Regions from separate parts of the Streptomyces sp. NPDC029216 genome, predicted to be linked through region 3. Evidence: predicted binding sites of a transcription regulator. Region 3 holds the regulator's gene; each other region holds the start of a gene.

Region 1 (5,490 bases), on a different contig from region 3:
TGCTCGCTCAAACGTCCGGGAAATGCCCGGTTCGTCACGCCCGGGTCAGGGGAGGGATCCGCAGCCGCGCCGCTCACGCCACGCGACGGACCGTGTACTCCTCGATCTCCAGCATCGGCGGCCGTTCCTCCGTGTCCACCGGATACGTGCGCGGAACGAACCCGTCCGGCCCCCTCTCGAACTGCGTCAGCACCGGCCGTATGTGGGGGTACCCCCGGCGGTAGCCGGGGGAGTGCCCGCGCGAGAGCCGCAGCTGCGCGGTGCGGTAGATCGCCGCGGCCATCCGGCCCAGGGCCTGCCCGCTCTGGTGTTTGTGCAGCCGGACCCCCACGTCCACCTGGGCCAGCGCGTCCAGCCCGACGGTGTGCAGCGCGTCGACCAGGAGGCCGAGCTCGACGCCGTACCCGACGGGGAAGGGCAAACGTTCCAGCAGGGAGCGGCGTACGGCGTACTCGCCGCCGAGCGGCTGGACGAACCCGGCCAGCAGCGGCCAGTGCAGGTTGAGCAGCGGCCGGGCCACCAGCTCGGTCACCCGCCCGCCCTGGCCGGGAGGCTTGCCGGCGGCGAGCCCGTCGAATTCCGGACCCAGCGGGCGGTCGTACATCGCCTTGACGAACTGCACCTGCGGGTCGGTGAGCAGCGGCCCGACGATCCCGGAGACGAAGGTGGACGAGAAGTCCCGCAGGTCGGCGTCGATGAAGCAGACGATGTCCCCGGTGGTGGCCAGCAGGGAGCGCCACAGCACCTCGCCCTTGCCGCGCACGGCGGGGATGCGGGGCAGGATCTCGTCCCGGTGCACCACCCGGGCGCCGGCCTTCGCCGCGACCTCGGCGGTCCGGTCGGTCGACCCGGAGTCGACCACCACCAGCTCGTCCACCAGCGGCACCGGCAGTCCCTCGATCAGGTCGCGCCGGATCACCTCCACGATCTCCCCGACCGTGGCCTCCTCGTCGAGCGCCGGCAGCACCACGCTCACCGTCGTCCCGGCCGCCCGTTTCCGGTCGAGCAGCTGGTCGAGCGGTCGGTCGGCGGCGGACCAGGAGCGGTCGGCCAGCCAGCGCTCCACCTCATCCAGCACTCTCAGCACTCCCTGGTCATTCGGCGGCGTCACGCCCGGCGGTTTTCGGCCGAATCGTGATCCATCTCGCGGTTCGGACGGCTGTCTCAACCGGCCGTCCCTTCGGTTACAGTCTTGAACAACGCGAAGGTCCACCGCATGCCGGGGGTCCTCGCGACAAACGCACCGGCGCGCCATCGAGCGCGTGTGCCGGTGCCATACCGCTCATCCAGAGGGGCAGAGGGACACGGCCCGTTGAAGCCCCGGCAACCCTCCAGTCGGTTCTCGCACGCGCGGGGCCCCGGCTAGGGAAGGTGCCAATTCCGTCTCATGGCGAAGTGCGCCATGGGGAAGATGAGGAGAAAGGGCCTCGCCGTCATGGCTGCACAGACTGTCGCCACCTCTGCCGCTTCTGCCACTTCTGGCTCCCACACCGCCGGATCCGTCGATCTCGGACCCGCCACCAGCCTTTCCTGTCGTGAGTGCGGTACCCGCTTCGAGCTCGGCCCCATCTTCGCCTGCGCCGAGTGTTTCGGTCCGCTGGAGGTGGCCTACGAGCTGCCGACCGGCGACCCGGAGGCCCTGCGCGCGGCGATCGAGGCCGGCCCGAACAACATCTGGCGCTACGCGCCGCTGCTGCCCGTCCCGGCGGACGTGGCCGGCAAGCCGAACCTGAACCCCGGCTTCACCAAGCTCGTGGACGCGGCGAACCTGGCCAAGGAGCTGGGCGTCACCGGCAAGCTCTACGTCAAGGACGACTCCGGCAACCCGACGCACTCCTTCAAGGACCGCGTCGTGGCCATCGCCGTCGAGGCCGCCCGCGCCTTCGGCTACACCACCCTCTCCTGCTCCTCCACCGGCAACCTGGCCGGCGCCGTCGGCGCCGCGGCCGCCCGCGCCGGCTTCCGCTCCTGCGTGTTCATCCCGCACGACCTGGAGCAGGGCAAGGTCGTCATGGCCGGTGTCTACGGTGGCGACCTGGTCGGCATCGAGGGCAACTACGACGACGTCAACCGCTTCTGCTCCGAGCTCATCGGCGACCCGCTGGGCGAGGGCTGGGGCTTCGTCAACGTGAACCTGCGCCCCTACTACGGCGAGGGCTCCAAGACCCTGGCGTACGAGATCTGCGAGCAGCTCGGCTGGCAGCTGCCCGACCAGATCGTGATCCCGATCGCGTCCGGCTCGCAGCTCACCAAGATCGACAAGGGTCTGCAGGAGCTCATCAAGCTCGGCCTGGTCGAGGACAAGCCCTACAAGATCTTCGGCGCCCAGGCCGAGGGCTGCTCCCCGGTGTCGACGGCCTTCAAGGCCGGCCACGACGTGGTCCGCCCGCAGAAGCCGAACACCATCGCCAAGTCCCTGGCCATCGGCAACCCGGCGGACGGCCCGTACGTGCTGGACATCGCGCGCCGCACCGGCGGCTACGTCGAGGACGTCACCGACGAGCAGGTCGTCGCGGCCATCAAGCTCCTGGCGCACACCGAGGGCATCTTCGCCGAGACCGCGGGCGGCGTGACCGTCGGCGTGACGAAGAAGCTCATCGAGAACGGGCTCCTCGACCCGTCGCTGACCACCGTGGTCCTCAACACCGGTGACGGCCTCAAGACCCTGGAGGCGGTGTCCGGCACCGGCCAGACCGCCACCATCCGCCCGAGCCTGGACGCCTTCCGCGCCGCCGGCCTGGCCTGACCCTTCCCCCGCACTACCCGGAAAGGCGGTAGCGCCATGAGCGTCAACGTCCGCATCCCCACCATCCTGCGCACCTACACCGGCGGCGCCGCCGAGGTCCCGGCCGAGGGCGCGACCCTCGCCGAGGTCATCGACTCGCTGGAGGCGAACCACCCGGGCATCGCCGCGCGCGTCCTGGACGACCAGGGCAAGCTGCGCCGCTTCGTGAACGTGTACGTCAACGACGACGACGTGCGCTTCGAGGGCGGCCTGCAGACGGCGACGCCGGACGGCGCCGGCGTCTCGATCATCCCCGCCGTGGCCGGCGGCTGCTGATCCGAAGAATCTGAATTGCCCCCTCCGCTAAAAGCGGAGGGGGCAATTCTGCTTGATTGGGCGCGGTAGAGTTGGGGAAGTCCCCTCCGCTGTTCTTGCCCGCCGCATATGAACGGGTCGCGAGAGGGTTGACATTGAGTCAACATGCGCGTGCCTTTTGGGGCATTGGTGCGGCTTGTCGGGCCCGAGTTGCCCTGGAATAGGCCAACTTTTCAGTCCATTTCCGCGTTTGCGCGTGTCCAGATTTCTCGTCGGAATGACCTGTTGCAGACAGCAGCGGTGCAGATACATTCAGCCCCGGTCGAGGCGTTCCGGCGCAAGTTCTGACCCGGGTCCGCGAAGTGCGGACCTGCGCAAGGGCCAGTAATAGGGGAGTTAGGCATGGCTCAGGGCACCGTCAAGTGGTTCAACGCGGAGAAGGGCTACGGCTTCATCGCGGTCGACGGTGGTGCGGATGTGTTCGTCCACTACAGCGCCATCCAGATGGACGGGTACCGCACCCTTGAAGAGGGTCAGCGGGTCGAGTTCGAGATCTCGCAGGGTCAGAAGGGTCCGCAGGCTGACATGGTCAAGCTCGCGGCCGGCTGAGTCGAAGCGCGATCGGCCACCGACGCACGCGCCAACACGTGAGGGGCCCACATCCTGGACGGGATGCGGGCCCCTCACGTATGTGCCGGCCCGGCATGACCCGAAGCCGCTTGCACTCGTGGGGGCCGAGTGCTAATCATTGGCGTTAGCACTCTCCGGGTGAGAGTGCTACAAGACGAGGACCGGGTCGGTGAGGCCCGCAGGGTCCGGCGGGAAGGAACCGCCGGGTCGGCAGGCCGTCCGTCGCGGGCGCGGGCGCGGTCCGGAGCAATCCACCCTCCCCTCACGTCTGGTGACGTAGGGGGAACCCCAGTCCTGGAGGACCACTTCAGATGGCCAAGATCATTGCGTTCAACGAGGAGGCCCGGCGCGGTCTCGAGCGTGGCATGAACCAGCTCGCGGACGCCGTCAAGGTCACCCTTGGCCCCAAGGGTCGCAACGTCGTCCTTGAGAAGAAGTGGGGCGCGCCCACGATCACCAACGACGGCGTGTCCATCGCCAAGGAGATCGAGCTCGAGGACCCGTACGAGAAGATCGGCGCCGAGCTGGTCAAGGAAGTCGCCAAGAAGACGGACGACGTCGCCGGCGACGGTACGACCACCGCCACCGTCCTCGCCCAGGCGCTCGTCCGCGAGGGTCTGCGCAACGTGGCTGCCGGTGCCAACCCGATGGCCCTCAAGCGTGGTATCGAGAAGGCCGTCGAGGCCGTCTCCGCCGCCCTGCTCGCCCAGGCCAAGGATGTCGAGACCAAGGAGCAGATCGCTTCCACGGCCTCCATCTCCGCCGCCGACACCCAGATCGGCGAGCTCATCGCCGAGGCCATGGACAAGGTCGGCAAGGAAGGCGTCATCACCGTCGAGGAGTCCCAGACCTTCGGTCTGGAGCTGGAGCTCACCGAGGGCATGCGCTTCGACAAGGGCTACATCTCGGCGTACTTCGCCACCGACATGGAGCGTATGGAGGCGTCCCTCGACGACCCGTACATCCTGATCGTCAACTCCAAGATCGGCTCGGTCAAGGACCTGCTGCCGCTCCTGGAGAAGGTCATGCAGTCCGGCAAGCCGCTGCTGATCATCGCCGAGGACGTCGAGGGCGAGGCCCTGTCGACCCTGGTCGTCAACAAGATCCGCGGCACCTTCAAGTCCGTCGCCGTCAAGGCCCCGGGCTTCGGCGACCGCCGCAAGGCCATGCTCGGTGACATCGCCATCCTCACGGGCGGCACGGTCATCTCCGAGGAGGTCGGCCTCAAGCTGGAGAACGCCGGTCTCGACCTGCTCGGCCGCGCCCGCAAGGTCGTCATCACCAAGGACGAGACCACCATCGTCGACGGTGCCGGTGACAGCGACCAGGTCCAGGGCCGCGTCAACCAGATCCGCGCCGAGATCGAGAACTCCGACTCGGACTACGACCGCGAGAAGCTCCAGGAGCGCCTCGCGAAGCTGGCCGGCGGCGTGGCCGTCATCAAGGCCGGTGCCGCGACCGAGGTCGAGCTCAAGGAGCGCAAGCACCGCATCGAGGACGCCGTTCGCAACGCGAAGGCGGCCGTCGAAGAGGGCATCGTCGCCGGTGGTGGCGTGGCCCTGCTCCAGGCCTCCTCGGTCTTCGAGAAGCTGGAGCTCACCGGTGACGAGGCGACCGGCGCCAACGCCGTGAAGCTCGCGCTGGAGGCCCCGCTGAAGCAGATCGCCGTCAACGGTGGTCTTGAGGGCGGCGTCGTCGTGGAGAAGGTGCGCAACCTGGCCGTCGGCCACGGTCTGAACGCCGCCACCGGCGAGTACGTCGACATGATCGCCGAGGGCATCATCGACCCGGCGAAGGTCACGCGCTCCGCGCTGCAGAAC
Region 2 (5,490 bases), on a different contig from region 3:
GCCTCGACAACGGCCAGATCGCCGAGGGCTGGTGGTACTACGACGCCCCCAGCCTGATGCGCCAGATGGGCATGCTGCCCGAGTAACCGACCCCCGGACGGCACGCAAGAGGCCCTGGTCACCCCCGCGGAGCAGCGGTGACCAGGGCCTCTCGTCCGGCTAGCGCTCAGGCGCCGGCCTCAGCCTCAGTGGCTGTGGCCGTGACCGTGGCCGTGACCGGCGTCGGCCTCTTCCTCGGCCGGCTTCTCGACGACCAGGGTCTCGGTCGTGAGCAGCAGGGAGGCGATGGACGCGGCGTTCTCCAGCGCGGAGCGGGTGACCTTGACCGGGTCGATGACGCCGGCTTTGACCAGGTCGCCGTACTCGCCGGTGGCGGCGTTGAAGCCGTTGCCCTTCTCCAGCTCCGCCACCTTCGAGGTGATGACGTAGCCCTCGAGGCCGGCGTTCTCGGCGATCCAGCGCAGCGGCTCGACGGCGGCGCGGCGGACGACCGCCACACCCGTGCCCTCGTCGCCGGTCAGGCCGAGGTTGCCCTCCAGGACCTTGACGGCGTGGACGAGCGCGGAGCCACCGCCGGAGACGATGCCCTCCTCGACCGCGGCGCGGGTCGCGGAGATGGCGTCCTCGAGACGGTGCTTCTTCTCCTTGAGCTCCACCTCGGTGGCGGCGCCGACCTTGATGACGCAGACGCCGCCGGCGAGCTTCGCCAGGCGCTCCTGCAGCTTCTCGCGGTCCCAGTCGGAGTCCGTGGACTCGATCTCGGCCTTGATCTGGTTGACGCGGCCCGCGACGTCAGCGGCGTTGCCGCCACCGTCGACGATGGTCGTGTCGTCCTTGGAGATGGTCACGCGGCGCGCGGAACCGAGGACGTCCAGACCGGCCTGGTCGAGCTTGAGGCCGACCTCCTCGGCGATGACGGTGGCACCGGTGAGGGTGGCCATGTCCTGCAGCATCGCCTTGCGGCGGTCACCGAAGCCCGGGGCCTTGACGGCGACCGCGTTGAAGGTGCCGCGGATCTTGTTGACGACGAGGGTGGAGAGCGCCTCGCCTTCGACGTCCTCGGCGATGATCAGCAGCGGCTTGGAGCCACCCGCCTGGATGACCTTCTCCAGCAGCGGCAGGAGGTCCTGGATGGAGGAGATCTTGCCCTGGTTGATCAGGATGTACGGGTCGTCGAGGACGGCCTCCATACGCTCCTGGTCGGTGACCATGTACGGGGAGAGGTAGCCCTTGTCGAAGGCCATGCCCTCGGTGAACTCCAGCTCCAGGCCGAAGGCGTTGGACTCCTCGACGGTGATGACACCGTCCTTGCCGACCTTGTCCATGGCCTCGGCGATGAGCTCGCCGACCTGCGAGTCCTGCGCGGAGAGCGCGGCCACGGCGGCGATGTCCGACTTGTCCTCGATCGGGCGGGCGGTCGCGAGGAGCTCCTCGGACACGGCCTTGACCGCGGCGTCGATGCCCTTCTTCAGGGCGGCCGGGGAGGCGCCGGCGGCGACGTTGCGCAGACCCTCGCGGACGAGCGCCTGGGCGAGCACGGTGGCGGTGGTGGTGCCGTCACCCGCGATGTCGTTGGTCTTGGTCGCCACCTCCTTCACGAGCTGCGCGCCGAGGTTCTCGTACGGGTCGTCCAGCTCGACCTCGCGGGCGATGGTGACACCGTCGTTGGTGATGGTGGGGGCGCCGAACTTCTTGTCGATGACGACGTTGCGGCCCTTGGGGCCGATCGTCACCTTGACCGTGTCGGCAAGCTTGTTGACGCCGCGCTCGAGGGCGCGACGGGCGTCCTCGTCGAACTTCAGGATCTTCGCCATGGGAGCGGTTCAGCCCTCTCGAAAACTCGGGTTTAACGAGCTGCGCCCCTCGCCGCCCGGCAATCAGCGGGGTGACCAGGGGCGCAGCTCAAAGCAATGCTTCGGTGAATTACTTCTCGACGATCGCGAGCACGTCGCGAGCCGAGAGGACGAGGTACTCCTCGCCGCTGTACTTCACCTCGGTGCCGCCGTACTTGCTGTACAGCACGATGTCGCCGACGCTGACGTCCAGCGGGAGACGCTGGCCGTCCTCGAAGCGGCCCGGGCCGACCGCGAGGACGACGCCCTCCTGGGGCTTCTCCTTCGCGGTGTCCGGGATGACCAGGCCGGAGGCCGTGGTCTGCTCGGCGTCGAGCGGCTGGACCACGATGCGGTCCTCAAGCGGCTTGATGGCAACCTTGGAGCTGGCGGTCGTCACGATCCGACCTCCCCCTTCGGAGATCCGGGGTTAACTGTCTGAGGTGGCGACCAGGTCGATCCGTCGTCGCGGGTGCCGGACCTGCCTGTCGCTGTGTTGGCACTCACCGGGGGCGAGTGCCAGGTGTGACACTATTCCGGCGATTAGCACTCGGTCAAGCGGAGTGCCAACACGAGCCGCCGGGCCAGCGCAATCCAGCCGCGGGTTCCCCCGGTTGGCGCATTCGATACGGGCCTCACGGCGCGGGCGGCCCACCTCCGCAAGGAACCATGAGGAGGACATCAACGTCATAGACGATATGAAGATAAAGCGCCTCATTGCCGAGCAGATCGGTCCCCAGACCGCCACTGCGACCCCGAGTGCACCGGGCGCCGCGTCTCCTTCCGCCTCCGCTTCCTCCCCCTCGTCAGCCGCGCCGCCCTCCCCTCCGCCGCAGCCGGCGCGGGAGCAGGACACCCTCGACGGCGGCGGCGTCCCGTGCGTGGACTGAGGCCGCTGACGGTGGCGGGTGCCCGCCGCCGGACCGAAGCACTCCTGCTGGTGTTCGTCGTCGGCATCGCCGTCTTCGGGCACGTGAGCGCGGGCCTCGCCATGAACGGCGAGCTGCCGCAGCACCTCACCAGCTTCGTGATCAGCATGACCCTGCTCTCCCTGGTGGGGCACCTGGGCATCCGCCGGTTCGCCGCGTACGCGGATCCGCTGATCTTCCCGCTCGCCATGCTGCTGACCGGGCTGGGGCTCGTACTCATCCACCGGCTCGACCAGGGGTACATCGAGCGCTACGGCTCGGACGCGAACGCCCCCGGCCAGCTGATGTGGACGGTGGTCGGGGTCGCCGCCTGCCTGCTGGTGGTGGCGCTGCTGCGGGACCACCGGCTGCTCCAGCGGTTCATCTACATCACGATGGTGGTCGCGCTGGTGCTGCTGATCGCGCCGGCGTTCTTCGGCGCGGACAAGTACGGGGCGAAGCGGTGGATCGTCCTCTTCGGGTTCTCGCTCCAGCCCGGCGAGTTCGTGAAGATCATGATCGCGGTCTTCTTCGCGGGGTACCTGGTGATCCACCGGGATTCGCTGGCGCTGACGGGCCGGAAGTTCCTGGGCATGCGGCTGCCGCCGATGCGCCAGCTGGGGCCGATCATCACCGTGTGGATCATCTCGCTGCTGGTGCTGGTCTTCGAGCGTGACCTGGGTACCTCGCTGATCTTCTTCGGGGTGTTCGTGGTGATGCTGTACGTCGCCACCGAGCGCACCAGCTGGATCGCGTGCGGCCTGGTCATGGCGGCGGGCGGCGCCTTCGTGGTCGGCTCGACCGAGCCGCACGTCAAGGCGCGCGTGGCGGCGTGGCTCAATCCGCTGTCCTACTACTGGGAGAACCGCCCGCCGGGGGTCACCTCCGACCAGTCGGCGCAGGCGCTCTTCAGCTTCGGCACGGGCGGCGTCTCGGGCACGGGGCTCGGTATGGGCCATCCCGAGCTGATCAAGTTCGCGGGGCGCAGCGACTTCATCCTGACGACGGTCGGGGAGGAGCTGGGGCTGGCCGGCGTGATGGCCGTGCTGCTGCTGTACGCCCTCCTCGTGCAGCGGGGCCTGCGGATGGCGCTGGCCGCGCGGGACCCGTTCGGCAAGCTGCTGGCGGTGGGGCTCGCGGCGGCCCTGGCGCTCCAGGTCTTCGTGGTCGCGGGCGGCGTCACGGGCCTCATCCCCCTGACCGGCAAGGCCCTGCCCTTCCTGGCGAAGGGCGGCTCGTCACTGCTGGCCAACTGGATCATGATCGCCCTCCTCCTCCGCATCAGCGACAGCGCGGAACGACAGCGGGAGGCGGACGCACGGGGGCCGGTAGAGACGACCATCACGCCGGTGGTGGCGGGGGTGCGGTAGGGGTACGGGGCCACGGCGCGGGCCGCTTTTCGCCCCCGCGAGGGGTGGGGGCCGGGCGGTGGCTGCCCACCCGCCGGCCGGGGTGCGGGTGGGGCGGTGGTCGCACGGTGCGGCGGGGGTGGGGTGCCTCCGGGTCCTGGCGGGGCGGTCTCAGGGAAGGGTTGGGGGGTTCCCGTCAGTCTCATCGTCCTTCCGCGTCGGGCCGGTCAGTCAAGAGCGCTCCTTCGTCGCGTCGCTACGCGATGTCGCTGCGCTCCACTCTTGACAGCCCGACCCGCCACGAAAAGCCGAAGACTGCCGGGAAACCCCCAAAGGAACGGGACGGACCGGAGACAGGCATGCGGCTCCCTCAGCGATGAGCCGGGCGGTCGGGGGCCGGCAGACCGGGCATCCGGCCCCATCAGCCACAATCGGGGCCACCCCACGCACCAGATCGCTACGCGCTCCTCCCGTCTCAGCGTCCGGCGGCCGTCTGGGGTTGCTACCCGCACCAAAGGCCAACCAGGACGTCTTCGGGCGCCGTCCGGCGCATCAGATCGCTACGCGCTCCCCATATCCCGGCGTCTGCGGGCGGTCTGGGGCTGGTCATAGGCGGGGTGGACGTTGGCGACGGCGGTGGTGAATTCGCGGCCGGACGCGTTCCGGATGTAGGCCAGCTCCATCCAGCGCTCGATGCCGGTGTCCGAGACGTTCTCGTTGATCACGGCCATCAGCACGCCCTCGACACCGGACGCGATGTCGCGCACGCGGCGGTGCAGGAGGCGGTGGGGGACGTACTCGTACTGCTCACTCATCGGGCGTCTTCTCCATGGAGTCGAGGAAACGCTCCCAGCCGAACCGTGCACGGTCGAGAAGTTCCTGGCTGGGCGTGGGCGCGGCCCCAGGCTGGGGCCAGGAGAAGTCCGAGACGAGTGCGTCGCGGGTGGGGATGAGGTGGTCACTCATAGGTCGTTCCTGCCGTCGTCAGCGGGCCGGATGCCTGGCGGCGGTTGCGCCGGGATGCTCAGGTTCACCCCCAGAAGGACTTGAATGAAGGACTTCCTTTGGCCTTCTGATGCCCATTTGAGGACTTCTCATGGCCCATTGGGGTGAGAAGGTGGCCTCGCAGAGGACTTGCTGAGACAGTTAGTCATCTACCCGACAGAGTGCGGAGGTTGAGCGTGGCGAGATCGCCCGGAAACATCCGGTTCAAGGCGGCTCGTGTGGCTGCCGGCTACGCGTCGCAGCAGGCGCTCGTCGAGGCCCTCGCAGAGCGGGGTGTCTCCGTCGACGTGCGCCAGGTCAGGAGGTGGGAGTCCGACACCCCTCCCTGGCCCTACGCAGGAGCGCAGCAGGCGCTGACCGAGCTGCTCGGGCAGGACATCGAGGCCCTCGGGTTCA
Region 3 (5,490 bases):
GACCAAGCGGTCCATCTACGCGGGCGGCCGCATCCCCGCCTACTTGATCATCGACCCTTTCCAGGCCAAGTGCGTGGTGCTCACCGAACCCTTCGGCGCCGGCGAAGAGGCCGGTTACCGCAACGAGTGGACCGGCAAGTTCGGCGATCCGGTTCCCCTCGACGCCCTCGGCATCACGCTCGACACCACGGAGTTCGGCACTCTCCAGTAGCCCGGTCAGGGGGCCGTGACGAAGTCGATCAGCTCCTCCACCCGCCCCAGCAGCGTCGGCTCCAGGTCGCGGTAGGACGTCACGCGGGACAGGATGTGCTGCCAGGCGGCCCCTGTGTTCTGCGGCCAGCCCAGGGCCCGGCAGACGCCCGTCTTCCAGTCCTGGCCGCGCGGGATCTCCGGCCACGCCCCGATGCCCAGTGCCGACGGCTTCACCGCCTGCCAGACGTCCACGTACGGGTGGCCCACCACCAGCACGTCCGGCGAGGTCACCGAGGCCGCGATCCGGGACTCCTTCGAACCCGGCACCAGGTGGTCCACCAGGACGCCCAGGCGGGCGTCGGGGCCGGGGGCGAACTCCGCCACCACGGCCGCGAGGTCGTCGATCCCCTCCAGGTACTCCACCACCACGCCCTCGATGCGCAGGTCGTCGCCCCAGACCCGCTCGACCAGCTCGGCGTCGTGCCGCCCCTCCACGTAGATCCGCCCCGCCCGCGCCACCCGGGCCCGCGCCCCCGGTACGGCGATCGAGCCCGAGGCCGTACGGGCCGGTGCGGCGGGAGCCCGTGACGGGCGGGTCAGGGTCACCACCGCGCCGTCCAGCAGGAAGCCGCGCGGCTCCAGCGGGAAGACCCGCCGCTTGCCGAACCGGTCCTCCAGGGTCACCGTGCCCGCCTCGCACGCCACCACCGCGCCGCAGAAGTCCGTACCCGCCACCTCGACCACCAGATCGGGGTCGGCCGGCACCTCCGGCACCGGCTTGGCGCGCTTCCACTGCGGGGTCAGGTCGGGGGAGTACTCACGCATCCGGCCGACACTAGGAGCGCGGCCGCCCTCACGCCCGCGACACGCCGAAACGGGCCGCCAGTGTGGCGCGTTGCGCACGTACGAAGCCCGCGTCCACCACCGCTCCGTGACCCGGCACGTACAGCGCGTCCTCGCCGCCCAGCGACAGCAGCCGGTCCAGGGCGGCCGGCCACTGGCCCGGCACCGCGTCCGACCCCGCCTGCGGCTCGCCCGACTCCTCCACCAGGTCCCCGCAGAACACCGTCTCCCGCTCGCCCGGCACGAAGACGGCCAGGTCGTGCTGGGAGTGCGCGGGCCCCACGTTGGCCAGCAGCACCTGCACCCCGCCCAGCTCCAGCGTCCACTCGCCCGACACCAGGTGCCCCGGCGCCTTCAGCAGGTCGCAGGCCTCTGCGGCCGCGTCCTGCGCCAGGCCCTGGGCCACCGCGCTGTACCGGAGCTCCTCCCGGCCCGTGGGCGTCGCCAGCAGCCGGTCCAGCCCCACCGCGCCGTAGAACTGGGCGCCCGCGAAGGCGGCGCCGCCCAGCACGTGGTCGAAATGTCCGTGGGTGAATGCGATATGGGTCACGTGCCGGCCGGTCAGCCGCTCCGCCTCGGCCCGCACCTGCGCCCCCTCCCGCACACTGGATCCGGGGTCGATCAGGAGCACCGACTCGTCCCCCACCACCAGACCCACCGTGCAGTCCCACACCGGCAGCCGTCGCCGTCCGGCCCGTCCGGTCAGCCGTTCCCAGCCCGCCTCTTCCCACCGTACGTCCATGCGGCGACGTTACCCTGGCAGGCCGCCCTTGCCTGCGGCGTACTACCCGGCCGTACACTGACCGGGGGATCTCTGGCACTCGGGCGCCCAGAGTGCCAGCCGATCAAGACCGACCGGCCAAGACCGACCGATGACCGACGACCGACCGCATCCGGAGGTGTGCGCGATGCTCAGTGAACGCAGACTCGAAGTGCTACGCGCCATCGTCCAGGACTACGTCGGGACGGAGGAGCCCGTCGGATCCAAGGCCCTCACCGAGCGGCACAAGCTGGGCGTCTCACCGGCCACCGTGCGCAACGACATGGCCGTGCTGGAGGAGGAGGGCTACATCGCCCAGCCCCACACCAGCGCCGGCCGGATCCCCACCGACAAGGGCTACCGCCTCTTCGTCGACCGGCTGGCCGGGGTCAAGCCGCTGTCGACGCCCGAGCGCAGGGCCATCCAGAACTTCCTCGACGGGGCCGTGGACCTCGACGACGTCGTCGGCCGCACGGTCCGGCTGCTCGCGCAGCTCACCCGCCAGGTCGCCGTCGTCCAGTACCCGTCGCTGACCCGCTCCACCGTCCGGCACGTCGAGCTGCTGTCGCTGGCCCCGGCCCGGCTGATGCTCGTACTGATCACCGACACCGGGCGGGTCGAGCAGCGCATGGTCGACACCCAGACCCCGTTCGGCGAGACCTCCCTCGCCGATCTGCGGGCGCGGCTCAACAGCCGGGTCGTCGGCCGTCGTTTCACCGACGTACCGAACCTGGTGCAGGACCTGCCGGAGTCGTTCGAGATCGACGACCGGGCGACCGTCAAGGCGGTGCTCGCGACCCTTCTCGAAACCCTGGCCGAGGAGGCGGAGGAGCGGCTGATGATCGGCGGCACCGCCAACCTCACTCGCTTCGGACATGACTTTCCCTTGACGATCAGGCCGGTGCTCGAAGCGCTGGAGGAGCACGTGGTGCTCCTCAAGCTGCTGGGCGAGGCCGGGGAGTCGGGGATGGCCGTACGGATCGGGCACGAGAACGCCTACGAGGGGCTCAACTCCACGTCGGTCGTGTCCGTCGGCTACGGTTCGGGCGGCGAAGCAGTCGCCAAACTCGGCGTGGTCGGACCGACCCGCATGGACTACCCCGGAACGATGGGAGCGGTACGCGCAGTGGCACGTTACGTCGGACAGATCCTGGCGGAGTCGTAAGTGGCCACGGACTACTACGCCGTTCTCGGCGTGCGCCGCGACGCATCGCAGGACGAGATCAAGAAGGCCTTCCGCCGCCTCGCGCGTGAACTCCACCCGGACGTGAACCCGGACCCGAAGACGCAGGAGCGCTTCAAGGAGATCAACGCGGCCTACGAGGTCCTCTCCGACCCGCAGAAGAAGCAGGTCTACGACCTCGGCGGCGACCCGCTGTCCTCCTCGGGCGGCGGCGGTGGCGCGGGCGGCTTCGGAGCCGGCGGCTTCGGAAACTTCTCCGACATCATGGACGCCTTCTTCGGCCAGGCCTCGCAGCGCGGACCGCGCTCGCGGACCCGCCGCGGCCAGGACGCCATGATCCGCCTGGACCTGGAGCTGGACGAGGCCGCCTTCGGTACGACCAAGGACATCCAGGTCGACACCGCCGTGGTCTGCGGCACCTGCTCCGGCGAGGGCGCCGCGCCCGGCACCTCGGCGCAGACCTGTGACATGTGCCGCGGCCGCGGTGAGGTCTCGCAGGTCACCCGGTCCTTCCTGGGCCAGGTCATGACCTCGCGCCCCTGCCCGCAGTGCCAGGGCTTCGGCACCGTGGTCCCGACCCCGTGCCCCGAGTGCGCGGGCGACGGCCGGGTCCGCTCCCGCCGCAGCCTGACGGTCAAGATCCCGGCCGGCGTCGAGAACGGCACCCGCATCCAGCTCGCGGGCGAGGGCGAGGTCGGCCCCGGCGGCGGCCCCGCCGGTGACCTGTACGTGGAGATCCACGAGCTGCCGCACCCGACCTTCCAGCGGCGCGGGGACGACCTGCACTGCACGGTCACCATCCCCATGACGGCGGCGGCCCTGGGCACCAAGTGCCCGCTGGAGACGCTGGACGGCATGGAGGAGATCGACATCCGCCCCGGCACCCAGTCCGGCCAGGCGATCCCGCTGCACGGGCGCGGCGTCACGCACCTGCGCGGCGGCGGCCGCGGCGACCTGATCGTCCACGTCGAGGTCACCACCCCCGGCAAGCTGGACGCCCAGCAGGAGGAGCTGCTGCGCCAGCTCGCGAAGCTGCGCGGCGAGGAGCGGCCCATGGGCCAGTTCGCGCCGGGCCAGCAGGGCCTGTTCAGCCGCCTGAAGGACGCGTTCAACGGCCGCTGACCGTTCGGCGCCGACGTCGTAGGAGCCCGGTACGGGAGACCCCGTACCGGGCTCCTCGCCGTTCCACGCCCCCGCCGCCCGGCATCCGGAAAGCGGACTATGCCAGGCGAATGCCATGATTCGGTGCCGTGACCCGGACATGGCACGATGCAGGGCATGTCCTCCGCACCGAACGGTCTCCACCCCTACCCGATCGTGCAGGCTCCCATGGCGGGCGGCGTCTCCGGACCGCCCCTGGTCGCCGCCGTGTGCGAGGCGGGCGGGCTCGGCTTCCTGGCCGGCGGCTACAAGACCGCCGACGGCATGTACCAGGAGATCAAACAGACGCGCGGGCTCACCCGCCGCCCCTTCGGAGTGAACCTCTTCCTCCCGCAGACCGGGTACGTCGACCCCGCCGCGGTCGAGGCCTACCGCGGGCAGCTGGCCGGCGAGGCGAGCTGGTACGAGGTCTCCCTCGCCGAGGAGGACATCATCGGCACCGTCGACGACGGCTACGACGCCAAACTCGCCATCCTGCTGGAAGACCCCGTACCGGTGGTCTCCTTCACCTACGGCTGCCCCGAGCCCGCCGCGCTCGCCCGCCTGCGCGCGGCCGGCACGTACACGATCGTCACCGTGACCTCGGCCGACGAGGCCCGCACCGCCCAGGCGGCCGGCGCGGACGCCGTCTGCGTCCAGGGCGTCGAGGCCGGCGGCCACCAGGGCACCCACCGCGACGACCCGCAGACCGACGCCACGGCGGGCGTCGGCCTGCTCACGCTGGTCACCCAGGTACGGGAGGCCGTCACGCTGCCGATCATCGCGGCGGGCGGAGTGATGCGCGGCGCGCAGATCGCGGCGCTCCTCGCGGCGGGCGCGGGGTCGGTCCAGCTCGGCACGGCCTTCCTGGTCTGCCCGGAGTCCGGCGCGCACCCGCTGCACAAGAAGGCCCTGACCGACCCGATGTTCCCGCACACGGAGCTCACCCGGGCCTTCACGGGCCGGCCCGCGCGGGGTCTGGTGAACCGCTTCATGCGCGAGCACGGCCCCTACGCCCCGGCCGCCTACCCCCAGATCCACCACATGACCTCCGGGCTGCGCAAGGCGGCCGCCGCGGCCGGGGACCCGCAGGGCATGGCGCTGTGGGCGGGGCAGGGGCACCGGCTGGCCCGGGCGCTGCCGGCGGGGGAGCTGGTGGAGGTGCTGGCGGCCGAACTGGCCGAGGCACAGAGCGCGTTGAAGGTGTTGCAGATGAGGAGAGCGTCATGACGGCCCCCGTGTTCGTGGTCGAAGAGGTCCCCGCGGGGCCGGAGTTCGTGCTGGAGGGCCCCGAGGGACGGCACGCCGTGTCCGTGAAGCGGCTGGCCCCGGGCGAGGACGTGGTCCTCACCGACGGGCGCGGCCGCTGGGC

Evidence for each region. The regulator HrcA, encoded in region 3, represses chaperone genes, less so after heat shock. The targets are predictions, from matches to a motif close to TTNGCACTCNGNNNNNCNGAGTGCNAA.
Region 1: the regulator HrcA is predicted to act here: its motif matches at 3,759-3,785, upstream of groL (chaperonin GroEL).
Region 2: the regulator HrcA is predicted to act here: its motif matches at 2,376-2,402, upstream of groES (co-chaperone GroES).

What each region holds. Positions count from the first base shown of each region.
Region 1 is NZ_JBEZWL010000010.1:86,537-92,026, forward strand. It holds gene AB0F18_RS06695 (glucosyl-3-phosphoglycerate synthase) at 74-1,078, opposite strand; SAM riboswitch class I at 1,280-1,418, shown strand; gene thrC (threonine synthase) at 1,436-2,746, shown strand; gene AB0F18_RS06705 (ubiquitin-like small modifier protein 1) at 2,783-3,061, shown strand; gene AB0F18_RS06710 (cold-shock protein) at 3,443-3,649, shown strand; gene groL (chaperonin GroEL) at 3,982-5,490, shown strand, end outside.
Region 2 is NZ_JBEZWL010000006.1:96,526-102,015, reverse strand. It holds gene AB0F18_RS04440 (ester cyclase) at 1-86, shown strand, start outside; gene groL (chaperonin GroEL) at 186-1,814, opposite strand; gene groES (co-chaperone GroES) at 1,924-2,232, opposite strand; gene AB0F18_RS04425 (FtsW/RodA/SpoVE family cell cycle protein) at 2,710-4,110, shown strand; gene AB0F18_RS04420 (hypothetical protein) at 4,650-4,904, opposite strand; gene AB0F18_RS04415 (hypothetical protein) at 4,897-5,055, opposite strand; gene AB0F18_RS04410 (transcriptional regulator) at 5,271-5,490, shown strand, end outside.
Region 3 is NZ_JBEZWL010000007.1:25,919-31,408, reverse strand. It holds gene AB0F18_RS04715 (Uma2 family endonuclease) at 1-211, shown strand, start outside; gene AB0F18_RS04710 (DUF3097 domain-containing protein) at 217-1,017, opposite strand; gene AB0F18_RS04705 (MBL fold metallo-hydrolase) at 1,046-1,777, opposite strand; gene hrcA (heat-inducible transcriptional repressor HrcA) at 1,944-2,960, shown strand; gene dnaJ (molecular chaperone DnaJ) at 2,961-4,100, shown strand; gene AB0F18_RS04690 (nitronate monooxygenase) at 4,257-5,348, shown strand; gene AB0F18_RS04685 (16S rRNA (uracil(1498)-N(3))-methyltransferase) at 5,345-5,490, shown strand, end outside.